4 regions of the Exiguobacterium acetylicum genome follow, and region 2 is predicted to be linked to each of the others. Evidence: riboswitches for the same ligand, from Rfam matches in the RefSeq annotation. Region 2 holds a riboswitch; each other region holds the start of a gene.
The links. A riboswitch is a leader RNA that binds a small molecule or an ion and turns the genes downstream of it on or off. The one in region 2 is predicted to bind thiamine pyrophosphate.

Region 1 (3,332 bases), 1.1 Mb from region 2:
CGTCTTGATTTCAGAAGCATTTCCTTTAATGACCGTACACCCGAGATCAATAAGTTCTTTAGAAAAGGCAGTACGTAATGTCGTTGCTCCTGCTCCAACTGGATCAAGAACGATCGGGACATTCAAACGTCCCGCTTCACGGGCTGCAAGTCGTTGAGCTGCTTGCATGTCTGCATCGATCGTACCAATGTTTAAGACGAGGGCTTGCGCGAGTCTAACCATTTCTTCTACTTCGCGAATATCTTCCGCCATGACGGGTGATGCTCCAACAGCGAGTGTGACGTTCGCACAGTCATTGATCGTCACCGTGTTCGTCAGATGGTGAATGAGTGGTTTGTGTTCAAGAATGGTCGTAAACATGTGTATCCCTCCAAAGTGAATGAAAATGATGTGTCGGTCCAATACCTTTTCCGAGGGCAAATCCATGACGAATTGCCTCCGTGACATAGCTCTTTGCCTGTCTTACGCTATCTGTTAAATCTTCTCCAAGCGCCATCCGCGCCGCAATCGCCGCAGATAAGGTACAACCAGTTCCATGAGTATGTTGATTATCTAACCGTTCCGATGTGAAGCGGTGTTCCACTTCCCCATCAAACAACAAATCCGTCGCAGCTCCTGAGAGATGTCCACCTTTTAGTAATACTGCCCCTGTCTGTGTAGCCAATTGATGCATCGCCAATCGCATTTCCTCTAGATTGGTCACTGATCGTCCTGTTAAACGCTCCGCTTCCGGTAAATTCGGTGTGACGAGTGTCGCAAGTGGTAGAAGTTCTGAAATCAATGCTTGTTCAGCCTCCGTCCGCAATAGGGCATGACCACCTTTAGCGACCATGACGGGATCTAATATGATCGGAACTGTCTGTTTGCGGAGATGTGTAGCAATGACACGAATCGTCTGCGCATTCGAGACCATTCCGATTTTGATCGCATCGACACGAATGTCTGAAAAAATCGACGTTAACTGGGCATCTACGATTTCTGGGGATAACTCTTCCACCGCTTGAACACCCAACGTATTTTGCGCCGTGACGGCTGTCAGGACGCTCATTCCATAAACGCCTAAAGCTGAAAATGTTTTTAAATCTGCTTGAATCCCAGCTCCACCACCGGAGTCGGATCCTGCAATCGTCAGTACGTGTTTCATATTCTTTTCACCTTCCCATCGAGCAATGTAAGGGAGTCGTGACCGACAAAAAAAGCGTCGACCGCTGTAAAAAAGCAGTCGACGCTATACGAAAGCGTTATACACGCATTCCGGTATCCGTTCGGCTCAACTTTCCTACGCTGGTATTATCCAGTTCAGGTAATAGGGTCGAAAACAGATTGGTTTTCCTCTCAGCCGGATTCCTCCAGCTCCCCTAGTTGCTCAAGTATTCGTTTCGCCTTAACTGTAGCATAGAGAAGAAAAAAAAACGAGCCGAAGCCCGTTTTGATTACAGATATGCCAATGGATTGACTGCATTCAGAGGAGAAGAAGCACTGTATTGATAGCCTCCGACATGTAGTTCGAAATGCAAGTGTGGTCCTGTTGAATTCCCTGTACTACCAAGTGTTCCGACTTGCTGACCTTGAGAGACCGTTTGTCCTGCACGAACCGATAATGAACTCATATGTGCGTATACAGTCGTGTACACTTGTCCATCGAGGAAGTGAGAAATCATGACATGATTACCGTAAGGTCCACCACCTGATGCTGTAATGACCGTTCCAGCTGCTGCAGCGACGATTGGAGACCCGACCGAACCACTGAAATCAACACCGTTGTGGAACGTATAACCATTCGCGCCGCTTGCTGGTCCGAATCCTTGCGACACTCCACCAGACGACGGTCGAACGAATTTCCCTCCACTCGAAACAACGGGCGGGGCAACAGAATCAGTTGATTCTGAACTCTTACCTGCTTGTTTTGCTGCTTGAGCATTCGCTTTAGCGGCTTTTTCGGCTGCCGCTTTCTCCGCTGCTGCTTTTTCAGCCGCTGCTTTAGCGGCTGCCTTCGCTGCCGCAATTGCACGTTCTTGCGCTTCGAGAGTTGCTTGAAGTTCTTTTGCGTCTAATAGTTCTGTCGTAAACTTCGTCTTCCCTTTTCGTAATTTCTTCAGTGTAGCACTACGTTCTTTCATTTGAAGTTTTAACGCTTTCTTTTGTTCAATCAATACTTTCTTTTCTTGCATTTGCTCCGCTTTTTTCTCAACGAGCGCTTGTTTTGCTTCTGCTAATTTTTGTTGCGTTGCGATGTAGTCCGAAATCATTTTATCGTCTTGCTCAGCGATTTTTTTCCCCGCCATGACACGGCTGAATAAATCACCTAAATCCTTCGATCCGAAAATGACTTCTTCCCATTTAATCGAGTTTCCATCGTTCTCTTGGAAGACTCGCAAACGATCACCGAGTAGTTCTTCCTGTTTCTGTAACATTTCTTCGTAACGAACGATGTCTGCCTTTAACTCATCGATTCGAACGTTCAACTGTTCAATTTGTTTATTTTTTTCGGAGACTTGGAAAATCTTTTCGTTGATTGCTGCGTCAATTTGATTGATTTGACGTTGCTCTTTTGAGATTTTAGCTTCTTGTTTTTTGATCGCTTTTTCAAGTTTACGTTGTTCAGCAGCATTTTCAGCCTTTTTTTCTTTAATAGTCGCTGCTGCGATCGGTTGTGTTCCTGTTATAAGTAATGCTCCTAAAACAATGGTAGAAATTAGTTTTTTTAGCATATATCGTTTTCCTCACTTATGTTTTTTCATATTTTATTATAGTATTCAAGTTTCTCTCATATCTGAAATAGATTATAGCACCGTAATCGTTTCAAAAAAATTTCATTTACATTTCAAATGAAAACGGTTTTTTGTAATATATGATTTATTTTTTGAAAATGACAAAAAAAGAACCGTTGCATATGCAACGATTCTTTATGATTAAAACATCGACATTGGATTAACTGAGTTAGCTGGACCTGTTGCACTGTAGCTGTATCCACCAACGTGAATTTCGAAGTGTAAGTGTGGACCTGTTGAGTTTCCTGTGCTACCACGTGTTCCGATTTGTTGACCTTGGCTGACGCGTTGACCTGCACTAGCGTTCAATGAACTCATATGTGCATAGACTGTCGTATATGTCTTCCCGTTCAATTGGTGAGCAATCATGATGTGATTTCCGTAAGGTCCGCCACCTGATGCTGTAATGACTGTACCAGTTGCAGCTGCTACGATTGGCGTGCCAACTGGACCACCGAAGTCAATCCCGTTATGGAACGTATAACCGTTTTCTCCGCCTGCAGAACCATACCCTTGTGTCACAGCACCAGCAGTTGGATGAATGAAGAGTCCGCCTGATGA
Region 2 (3,332 bases):
AAAAAGAACTCATCAAGATCATCCGTGAAAACGGTGAAAACGTCTTGATTTCACTAAAATTAGATGGTAAGAACGTTAACGTTCTGATCAACCGTCGTGATATGGATGTCTTCACACCAACAATCGACCACGTCGAATTCATCGCCGTCAAAATGGATGAAGAGACAGAAGTCGAAGCAGACGTCGTACTCGTCGGTGAAGCAGCTGGCGCGAAAGTCGGTGGATTCCTATCACAGACACTCTTTAAAGTAACAGTCGCAGCAACACCAGATAAATTACCAGAGAACGTCGAAGTCGACGTCACGAACCTCGAAATCGGCGATTCGATTTCTGTAGCTGATCTTCCGGAACAAAAAGATTTCCGTATCGTCACAGAAGGCGACATTCAAGTCGCAGCTGTCGTTGAATCAACGCTTGAACAAGAGCTTGAGGAAATCGAAGAAGCAGAAGCTGAGGCACAAGCGCAAGCTGGTGAAGACAACGAAGCGGAAGCTACGGAAGAGTCTTCAGAAGAATCAAAAGAAGAGAACGAAGACAACAAATAAGTCGTTTATCGATACGCCCTTCGTGGCGTATCGTTTTTTTGTGTCTTGACAATAGACAGAAGATTGCCTAAAGTGAACAGCGTATCATCTATTACCATATCCACTAGGGGAGCCCATTGGCTGAGACGATTCACTTCGGACCCTTCGAACCTGATCTAGTTCATACTAGCGTAGGAAAGTGGAGCGATCACATCCAATGACTCCTGCTGCGCGCAGTTTTTCTGAGGACCGCTCTCTTTTTTACGGAGGGCGGTCCTTTTTGGTGTCTCCCCCACTTAAAGGAGGACGAACACGATGCAACACTGGAAAATGAAAGAAATCATGGTCATGATGATGCTCGCCGTCGCTTGCGGCGTCATCTATCTCGGTTGGTCAACACTCTGGTTACCGATGTCTGCAATCTTCGGACCAGTCGGTGCCAACTGGATGTTTGGGATCTGGATCATCGCGAGCCCGCTCGTCGCAGCAATCATTCAAAAACCAGGTGCCGCCCTCATCGCGGAAATCGTCGCGGCAGCTGTCGAGCTGTTCACGGGTAGTCATTTTGGTTTATCGGCTCTACTAATCGGGGTCTGCCAAGGGCTTGGTGCGGAACTCGTCTTTGCGATGACGCGTTATCGCCGCTATGACACCTGGACATTGATGTTATCAGGTGTCGGAGCCGCGATTGGTAGCATCGTCTATAGTCTGATCGCAAACGGATTTGGTTACTATACGACGACGACGTTGCTTGCGACGACTGGCTTACAATTGATCAGTGGTGCATTACTCGGCGGCTTGCTCGCAGCGATTCTTGTCCGTCGACTTGTTGCGACCGGTGTCTTGAACGGATTTGCGGCAGGACGTGCGAAACGGGAAGTCGCATGATTACTGTCGACGATCTCAGCATCCGCTATCCGGGTCAGACGAAATCCTTGCTCGATCATGTATCGCTGACGATCGAGCAAGGAACGACCCTTCTGCTCGGACGAAGCGGGAGTGGCAAGACGACACTGCTTCATGCCCTAGCCGGACTGACACCAGAGACGATTGAAGTCGAACAGACGGGAACCGTTACCCGGTCCGGTTCGGTCGGAGTGCTGTTCCAAAATCCAGAAGAACAGTTCTGCATGGAAACGATCGGACGCGAAATCGCTTTTAGTTTAGAAAACCGGTCGATTCCACGCGCAGAGATGGAGGAACGCATTGAACGCTTACTCACACTTGTTGGTCTCCCTCTCCCCTTCTCGACACCAATCGCGAGTCTATCCGGGGGGATGAAACAACGCCTCGCACTCGCCGCGGTCCTGGCACTTGAGCCGACGATCTTATTACTCGATGAACCAACAGCTCAGATTGACCCGATCGGGCAACACGAGCTGATGGCGTTGATCTTTCGGATTCAGAAAGAACATGATTTAACGATCGTCTTGATCGAACACCAACTCGATGTCTGTTTACCTTACATCGACAAAATCGTCTTACTTGAGAACGGATCGGTGACTGCGACGGCGCATCCGCAGGATTTGTTCCCGCAGGGGTATACGGAGCTTCAATCGAAAGGGATCGCTGTTCCCTCTTTGTATCCGTACACGTTAGAGACGTTACCCATAGATGGACCACAAGCGGCGCGACTTCACGTGCTTCCCTCAGTCGCTACAGCAGGCACTGCCTTGTTACACGTCGCTACATTATCGACGAAAGCACCTTACCCGCTGACCGATGCGACATTTTCCCTAATGACGGGAGAATGGGTGATGCTGCTCGGGGCAAACGGCTCCGGGAAAAGTACGTTGCTTGCAACACTCGGTCGGTTGCTCTCGCATCGTGGAACATATCGGTTCCAGGAACGTCCGGCTCAGCGTTACTCCCGGCGACGCTTTTATGAGCACGTCGGCTATGTCTTCCAACAACCGGATCTGCAGTTTCTCAAACTGACAGTCGAAGCGGAAATCGACTGGAGTCACCGGGCAGCGACGAGTGACGAGCGCATAACATTACTCGAACGGCTGGAACTCGCATCCGTCAAACAGCAGTCACCGCTTGCGCTTAGTACGGGGCAACAACGACGGCTCAGCGTTGCGACGATGCTCGGACAGACGAAGGATTTATTGTTGCTCGATGAACCGACGTTCGGACAGGATGGATTGACGACGCGGCGGCTCATGGAACAGTTGTTGACGGAACAACAAAACGGAACGACACTCGTCATGGCAACACACGATATGGAACTCGTCGCCCGATACGCGGATCGTGTCCTCGTCATGGAGCAAGGGCGGATTGCTTTTGACGGGTGTCCGAACGAGTTGTTTGCTGACATTCCGTTACTCGAACGCTGTCAGCTACAACGTCCACTTTCGTATCAATTCCAGGAGGTGAAGCGCAATGCAGACAAACGCGTCACCGTTCGCTAAACTCAATCCTGTCATCAAGGGGAGCGGATTGTTTTTGATCATGTTTGCCTTAATTGCAACGAATGACTGGATCAAGACGTTGGTGTTCCTGAGTTTTGCCATCGCCTTGCTACTCCTCTCCGGATGGGGTCCCGTCGATTTCTTGAAACGGCTCGCACCTTACAGTCTATTATTCTTATTGACGTTCTGGATGATGGCGGCGTTTGGCAAAGGTACGAACACGCTCTGGTCGTTCGGTTGGTTTCATGTCACGTCGGAAAGTGTCGTACATGGCTGGTTACTTGCCTTACGGATGGCAACGTTCGTCTGCTTAAGTTTCGCTTTCGTCACGACGACCGATGCGACCCGGTTCGTGATGAGCTTGATTCACCAGGCAAAGGTGTCGCCTCGCTTC
Region 3 (3,332 bases), 430 kb from region 2:
TGGAAGACGTCGGACGTACGCTCGGTCATTTGTCACGTTTTTATGGCTTCAACATGGACTTCGCGCCGGTCCTTGACGTCAACAGTAATCCGAACAATCCGATCATCGGCGACCGTTCGTTCAGTGCTGATCCGAAGACCGTCGCGACGCTTGGTACGGCTCTGATGCACGGGATGCAGGAGACGGGAACGATTCCGGTCGTCAAACATTTTCCCGGTCACGGCAATACGAGTGTCGATTCCCATGTCGGGCTACCGAAAGTGACGGCATCAAAGGAAGAATTGAAGCGGACGGAGCTGTTACCGTTTAAAGAAGCGATTCAAGAGGGCGCCGAGATGGTGATGGTCGCCCATATTCTCTATCCAGCGTATGACGATACGAATCCGTCCTCGCTCTCAAAGCCGATCTTGACTGACCTCTTGCGTCAACAACTCGGATTCAACGGTGTCATCATCACAGATGATCTCGTCATGGGGGCGATCACGAAACAATATGGTCTCGCGGAAGCGGCACGTCAGTCACTCGTCAATGGAGCTGATATGGCGATGTTTTCAGAGGCAGGTGCTTACGCAAAAGTTCATGCTGAAGTGATGCAAGCCGTCAAAGACAAAACGCTGACGCCGGAGATGCTCGATGCTAAAGTAATGCGCATCCTGAAGCTAAAGCAGATGTATGCCGACAGCCAAGAGCAACAGCGACCGACGAAATCGGAGCTGATTCAGCAAGTGGAAGCGCTCAACTAGGACTAGCGAAGCAAAGCGACTCATGCTAGACTAATGGGGCAAGCCAATTAAACACGAAAAGACACTAGGGGAGTCTCCCAGCAGACTGAGACGGAAGTATCCGGACCCTTTGAACCTGATCTAGTTCGTACTAGCGGAGGGAAGTGGCTCGAAATCCTAGATATCCTTAGCGCTTCAGCGCATTTTCGGACCACTCCCTTCAACATCGGGAGTGGTCCTTTTTCGTATGGAAAGGAAGAACATGATGCGTTTACATCTGATTTCGACGGGATCCATCCATCCGCTTGACGGAATAAAGACCTTTCACTCCCTTCAACCTTATACGGATCAGCTGCATATACGAGAACCGAACTTGTCGGCAGCAGAATTACTGGATCTAATCGACGCGCTCCTTGCGCATGGTTATTCGCCTGAGCAGTTAACGGTTCATGACCGGGTCGATGTTGCCCATGTCGCAGGCATCAGTGTGCAGCTGACGCGCCGGTCCTTGCGTGTCCGTGATGTGCGACGTCATTTTCCGAATCTCGTCATCGGGAAATCGGTCCATTCACTAGCAGAGGCACTGGCAGCAGAAGCGGAAGGAGCCGACCGCCTGCTGTACGGTCATATTTATCCGACAGCGTCGAAGCCGAATGTGCCGCCACGGGGAATCGACGCCTTGAAGCAAGTCGTCACCTTCACGACAAAACCGGTCATTGCGATCGGCGGGATCACACCAGAACGCATGCCTGAAATCGCAGCGACCGGGGCAACCGGAATCGCTGTCTTATCGGGTATTCTCGGTCAATCGGATCCACTCGCCGCCATTCTAAGTTACCAGGGGGTTCGCGTATGACGGATCACATCATCATCGGCGGCGGAGTCATCGGGTTGACGCTTGCTTACGGTCTCGCCTGTCAGAATGAATCCGTCGTCGTCTTAGAACGCGGAACATGCGGACAAGGAACGAGCCGCGCAGCTGCCGGGATGCTCGCGACAGACATCGAGCTGAGAGCGGAATTGCATCTACTTGCCGCACGTAGTCGTCGTCTGTATCCGCTGCTTGCACGTCGTCTCGAGCGAGAGACGGGCATCGATTGTGGGTACCGGGAACAACCGTTTTTGTTAAAACGTAAAGGACGCGAGCATCTGTTTCCAGCGGTCGGTCAAATCGATCCACGACGACTGACGACTGCATTGATATATGCCTTACGAAAGCGTGGGGTACCAATCGAAGAACAAGTAGATGTTACATGCATCGAAGAGAGCGATGACTTCATCAGGGTCGAGTCGAATGCGGGAACGTGGACCGGACGAACGGTGACGGTCGCTGCTGGACGCGGGTCGCAAGCCTTGCTCGATACAGCCGGCATTTCGATCGCCACATATGGGGTCAAAGGGGAATGTCTTGCCGTCCGTCTCTCGGGTCAGTCGTTACGCTCGATCCTGTTTGATGACGCTGTCTATCTTGTGCCAAAAGCAGACGGACGAATTTTGATCGGTGCGACCGAACTGCCGCACGACGAGACGGTCGGTGTCAGTGTCGTTGGGGTCACGTCATTGCTTCAAGCAGCAGAACGACTGTATCCACCGATTCGTGACGCGGTCATCGAAGAAGTCTGGTCCGGTGTACGACCGCAAACGGCGTCCGGCTTGCCATATATCGGAGTCGCCGATTCATCCCGTCAGATCTTCATGGCGACAGGGCATCATCGGCATGGCGTATTACTCGCACCGGCGACAGCGGAAGTCTTGGTAAATACATTACGGTTGATTCAGAAGGAGGAAGTCCGATGAACATTACGATTAACGGCAATGACCACACGATCGAACAGATTAAAACGATTGAGGACATGCTTACGCAACTCGGCTTAGGGGAAAAGCTCGTCATCGTCGAACAGAATCGACACATCATCGATCGCATGGCGTACGGTCAGACGGTCGTTCGGAACAACGACACATTTGAAATCGTTCATTTCGTAGGAGGAGGATAAACATGCTGAAAATTGGAGAAAAGACATTTGACTCACGGTTATTACTCGGAACGGGGAAATATACGGATGCTACGGTACAGCAAGAAGCAATCGATGCGTCCGCCTCACAAATCTTGACGTTCGCCGTCCGTCGGCTCGACATCTTTGACAAACAACAAGCGAATTTTTTGGAGTCGCTTGATTTAACAAAGTACGATTTATTACCGAACACGGCCGGTGCGAAGACGGCAGAAGAAGCCGTACGGTTGGCGAAGCTTGCGCGGGCATCCGGTATGTGCGACATGGTCAAGGTCGAAGTGATCGGTTGCGACAAGACGTTATTACCTGACCCGATTGAGACGCTACGGGCTTCTGAAGAATTACTCAAAGAAGGCTTTATCGTCTTACCGTATACGTCGGACGACGTCGTCCTTGCACGGCGACTCGAGGAACTCGGTTGTCACGCCATCATGCCGGCGGCGTCACCGATCGGCTCCGGACAAGGTATTCTCAATCCGCTCCATCTACGATTCATCATCGAGCAGACGACGGTTCCGGTCATTGTCGACGCCGGGATTGGCTCGCCAACCGACGTCGCCTATGCGATGGAACTAGGAGCGGATGGTGTCTTATTGAA
Region 4 (3,332 bases), 390 kb from region 2:
GAGGATGTACGATGGAGTTTTCCTGAATTCGTGGCTGTACAAGATGAGTGCAAATACCGAGGTTGCTTGCATTTAAATGAACCCGGTTGTGCCGTCAAGGAAGCCGTCGAAGCCCAAGAAATCATGTCCTCTCGTTATGAGAACTATGGTATGTTTATAGACGAAATCAAGAATCGAGCCCGGAGGTATTAAAGATGATTAAAATTGCACCATCTATCTTATCAGCAGATTTTGCGAATCTCGAACGTGATGTCAAAGCAGTCGAAGCGGCAGGCGCGGACTATATCCATTTTGATGTCATGGATGGTCAGTTCGTACCGAACATCTCGTTTGGACTACCTGTGCTTAGCAGTTTACGTCAAAAGACGGATATGATTCTCGATGTCCATTTGATGATCGACCAGCCAGAACGTTTCGTTGAAGATTTCGTCAAGGCAGGGGCAGACATCGTGACGTTCCACGTCGAAGCGACGAATCATGTCCATCGTGTCTTACAACAAATCAAAGCAGCGGGCGCAAAGGCAGGAGTCGTCTTGAATCCGCACACGCCATTATCAACGATTGAACACGTCCTTGAGGATGTCGACATGGTCTTATTGATGACGGTCAATCCGGGCTTCGGTGGACAAGCCTTCATCGAGCGTGTCATGCCGAAACTCGCAGCACTCGCGCAAATGAAAGCAGATCGTGGTCTGACATTTGAAATCGAGATTGACGGTGGTGTCAATCCGGAAACGGCAAAACTTTGCATCGATAACGGTGCGAACGTTCTCGTCGCAGGATCAGCAATCTATAATGCACCAGATTATGCGGAAGCGATCACTAGCATTCGTCAAGGGGCTGCCGTATAATAAGAACGAGAAAACGAAATATGATGACCGCAAGGGGTGTCGCTTGAAAAGCGGCTGAGAGGAGTCTTTTAGACTTTAACCCTTCGAACCTGTTCCGTTCAAACGGACGTAGGGATGTGGCGCACGCAGGCAGTACGGCGTTCGTCGTACTGCCTTTTTGTGTCCTCTCGTACAATGAAGGAGGAAAAACAGCATGAAACGGTTACAAATGATGATGGAAATTGCCATCTTCGCCAGTCTCGGAGTCGTCTTTGATTTACTGATTCCATTCAAAATGCCACAAGGTGGTTCGATTAGCTTAGCGATGCTACCGATCTTCGTCATGGCATTTCGCCACGGTGTCGTCGGAGGGGTCGTCACGGGAGCGCTTGTCGGTACGATTCAATTGATGTTCGCTCCACAAGTCTTGACGATCGTTCAACCGATGCTTGACTATACGATTGCGTATGGTGTCGTCGGATTAAGTGGTCTGTTCGCGCGTCAAGTCAGACTAGCCGCGCGCAATGGACAAAAGAAAAGCTTGATGGCGTTCGTTCTCCTTGCGACGTTATTAGGCGCAGGACTCCGTTATATCTGTCATGTCATCAGTGGCATCGTCTTTTTTGCCAAGTATGCAAAAGGTCCAGTCGTGGAATACTCTTTCGTCTATAACGCAACGTATATGGTTCCCTCGTACATCTTATGTGGAATCGTAGCAGGAATTCTATTTACGACTGCGCCACGCTTACTCCGTTATTCGGCACGAGGCGTCTGAGATGCGGGCGATTCTCGTTTGTGCCGGTCCGCGAGAAGAAGTGCCGGATTTACGGATGTTTTGTCAGCCGGGTGATTTCATCGTCGGTGTCGATGGTGGTGTTCAGACGATTGAATCGTATGGGCTGACATGCGACCTGACGATCGGTGATTTTGATTCGCTTGGTTATGTACCAGAAGGGGCAATCGTTCATCCGGCTGAGAAAGATGAAACGGATCTCGAACTGGCACTTCGTACAGTCTCAGAGAAGAAACAGTTTGAGGATACCTTCATCATCGGGGCGACAGGTGGGCGGCTCGACATGACCGTCCAAAATGTATATCTATTGAAGCGATATCCAGAGGCACGACTCGTGACGAAACGAGAAGAGGTACGATACTTGGCTGAGGGAACGTATGCAGTCGAAGCAGGGAGCTATCATTATCTTTCGTTCATTCCACTCGTACCGTCGACTTTAAGCTTATCCGGAGTCAAATATCCACTTGATGCACATCCCGTACCCGTCGGAGGTTCCTTGACCGTCAGTAATGAATGGTGTGCGTCAGAAGCGAAGGTGGAGCTCCATCAAGGAGAACTATTGATGATGCGGACGCTTAAGGAATAGCACAATCATAGGAAAGAGGCCGTGGATGACTCCGCGGCCTCTTTTTGTCTGAAATTATTCTTCGAGTTGAGAAGGGGCGACACGGATGTCGCTTTGAGCGGATAGATGTTTTCCTTTGACGAAGAGATGATAACTTCCCCACATGACAAGGAAGAAAGGAACACCGATGTATAGCGCGATTCGTTGATCCGCTTGAAACGCAAGACTGACGAGGACGACGACGTTAAGTGTCAACGATATCAGTGGTAACACCGGATAGAGTGGTGTTTTGAATTTTAATTCGGATACATCGTGTCCGTTTCGGACGAACTGACGACGAAATGCGAGCTGAGAAGCAGAGATGGAAATCCAGCCGACTTGAGCGCCAAGTCCGGCTAAGGACAAAAGCCAAATGAAGACGGTATCTTCTGCGAAAAATGCGGTCAGAAGCGATAACATCGCGAACATCATCGTAAAGAGCAACGCCCGCATCGGCACACCACGTGCATTGACGTAAGATAATTTCTTTGAAATCATCCCTTCTTGCGCCATCGCCCATAACATCCGGGTCGCCGCATATAGTCCGGAGTTTCCGACGGACAACAACGCCGTCAAGACGACGATGTTCATCAAATCAGCAGCGTACGGGATGCCAATCGCATCAAAGACCATGATGAATGGGCTGCTGACTCCACCAGCCGTCTCATACGGAATTAATGCACCAACGATCGTAATCGATAAGACGAAGAAGATGAACGTACGCCAGACCGTATTGCGAATCGCTTTTGGAATCGATTTTTCTGGCGTGTCGGACTCCCCAGCCGCGACACCGATCAATTCCGTTCCTTGGAAGGCGAAGTTGACGGCAATCATTGTCGTCAAGACACCGAGAATCCCGTTTGGAAACCAACCGCTTGCCGTAAAGTTCGCGAACAACGATGTTGGGCGATCTGCTTCCATCGGTAACCAGCCGAACCAGGCAGCGCCACCTAAAATGATGAAGAACAGGATCGCGAGGACCTTCAAACTCGAGAACCAGAATTCAGCTTCACCGAATGCTTTGGCGGAGACGGCATTCAGACCGAACAGCAAGACCGTAAAGACGGTACACCAGACGACAACGGGTACATTCGGAAACCAGCGG

Region 1: another riboswitch for thiamine pyrophosphate. It lies ahead of thiD (bifunctional hydroxymethylpyrimidine kinase/phosphomethylpyrimidine kinase); the one in region 2 lies ahead of K7G97_RS08670 (ECF transporter S component).
Region 3: another riboswitch for thiamine pyrophosphate. It lies ahead of K7G97_RS06340 (thiamine phosphate synthase); the one in region 2 lies ahead of K7G97_RS08670 (ECF transporter S component).
Region 4: another riboswitch for thiamine pyrophosphate. It lies ahead of thiT (energy-coupled thiamine transporter ThiT); the one in region 2 lies ahead of K7G97_RS08670 (ECF transporter S component).

The regions. Positions count from the first base shown of each region.
Region 1 is NZ_CP082333.1:583,251-586,582, reverse strand. Features, by position in the region: gene thiM (hydroxyethylthiazole kinase) at 1-360, opposite strand, end outside; gene thiD (bifunctional hydroxymethylpyrimidine kinase/phosphomethylpyrimidine kinase) at 341-1,144, opposite strand; TPP riboswitch at 1,260-1,370, opposite strand; gene K7G97_RS03035 (murein hydrolase activator EnvC family protein) at 1,434-2,711, opposite strand; gene K7G97_RS03030 (murein hydrolase activator EnvC family protein) at 2,913-3,332, opposite strand, start outside.
Region 2 is NZ_CP082333.1:1,665,138-1,668,469, forward strand. Features, by position in the region: gene K7G97_RS08665 (50S ribosomal protein L25/general stress protein Ctc) at 1-545, shown strand, start outside; TPP riboswitch at 641-739, shown strand; gene K7G97_RS08670 (ECF transporter S component) at 840-1,412, shown strand; gene K7G97_RS08675 (ABC transporter ATP-binding protein) at 1,409-2,938, shown strand; gene K7G97_RS08680 (energy-coupling factor transporter transmembrane component T family protein) at 2,910-3,332, shown strand, end outside.
Region 3 is NZ_CP082333.1:1,237,602-1,240,933, forward strand. Features, by position in the region: gene nagZ (beta-N-acetylhexosaminidase) at 1-743, shown strand, start outside; TPP riboswitch at 800-902, shown strand; gene K7G97_RS06340 (thiamine phosphate synthase) at 985-1,578, shown strand; gene K7G97_RS06345 (FAD-dependent oxidoreductase) at 1,575-2,519, shown strand; gene thiS (sulfur carrier protein ThiS) at 2,516-2,716, shown strand; gene K7G97_RS06355 (thiazole synthase) at 2,719-3,332, shown strand, end outside.
Region 4 is NZ_CP082333.1:2,057,215-2,060,546, reverse strand. Features, by position in the region: gene rsgA (ribosome small subunit-dependent GTPase A) at 1-192, shown strand, start outside; gene rpe (ribulose-phosphate 3-epimerase) at 195-851, shown strand; TPP riboswitch at 874-983, shown strand; gene thiT (energy-coupled thiamine transporter ThiT) at 1,045-1,605, shown strand; gene K7G97_RS10820 (thiamine diphosphokinase) at 1,607-2,209, shown strand; gene K7G97_RS10815 (amino acid permease) at 2,264-3,332, opposite strand, start outside.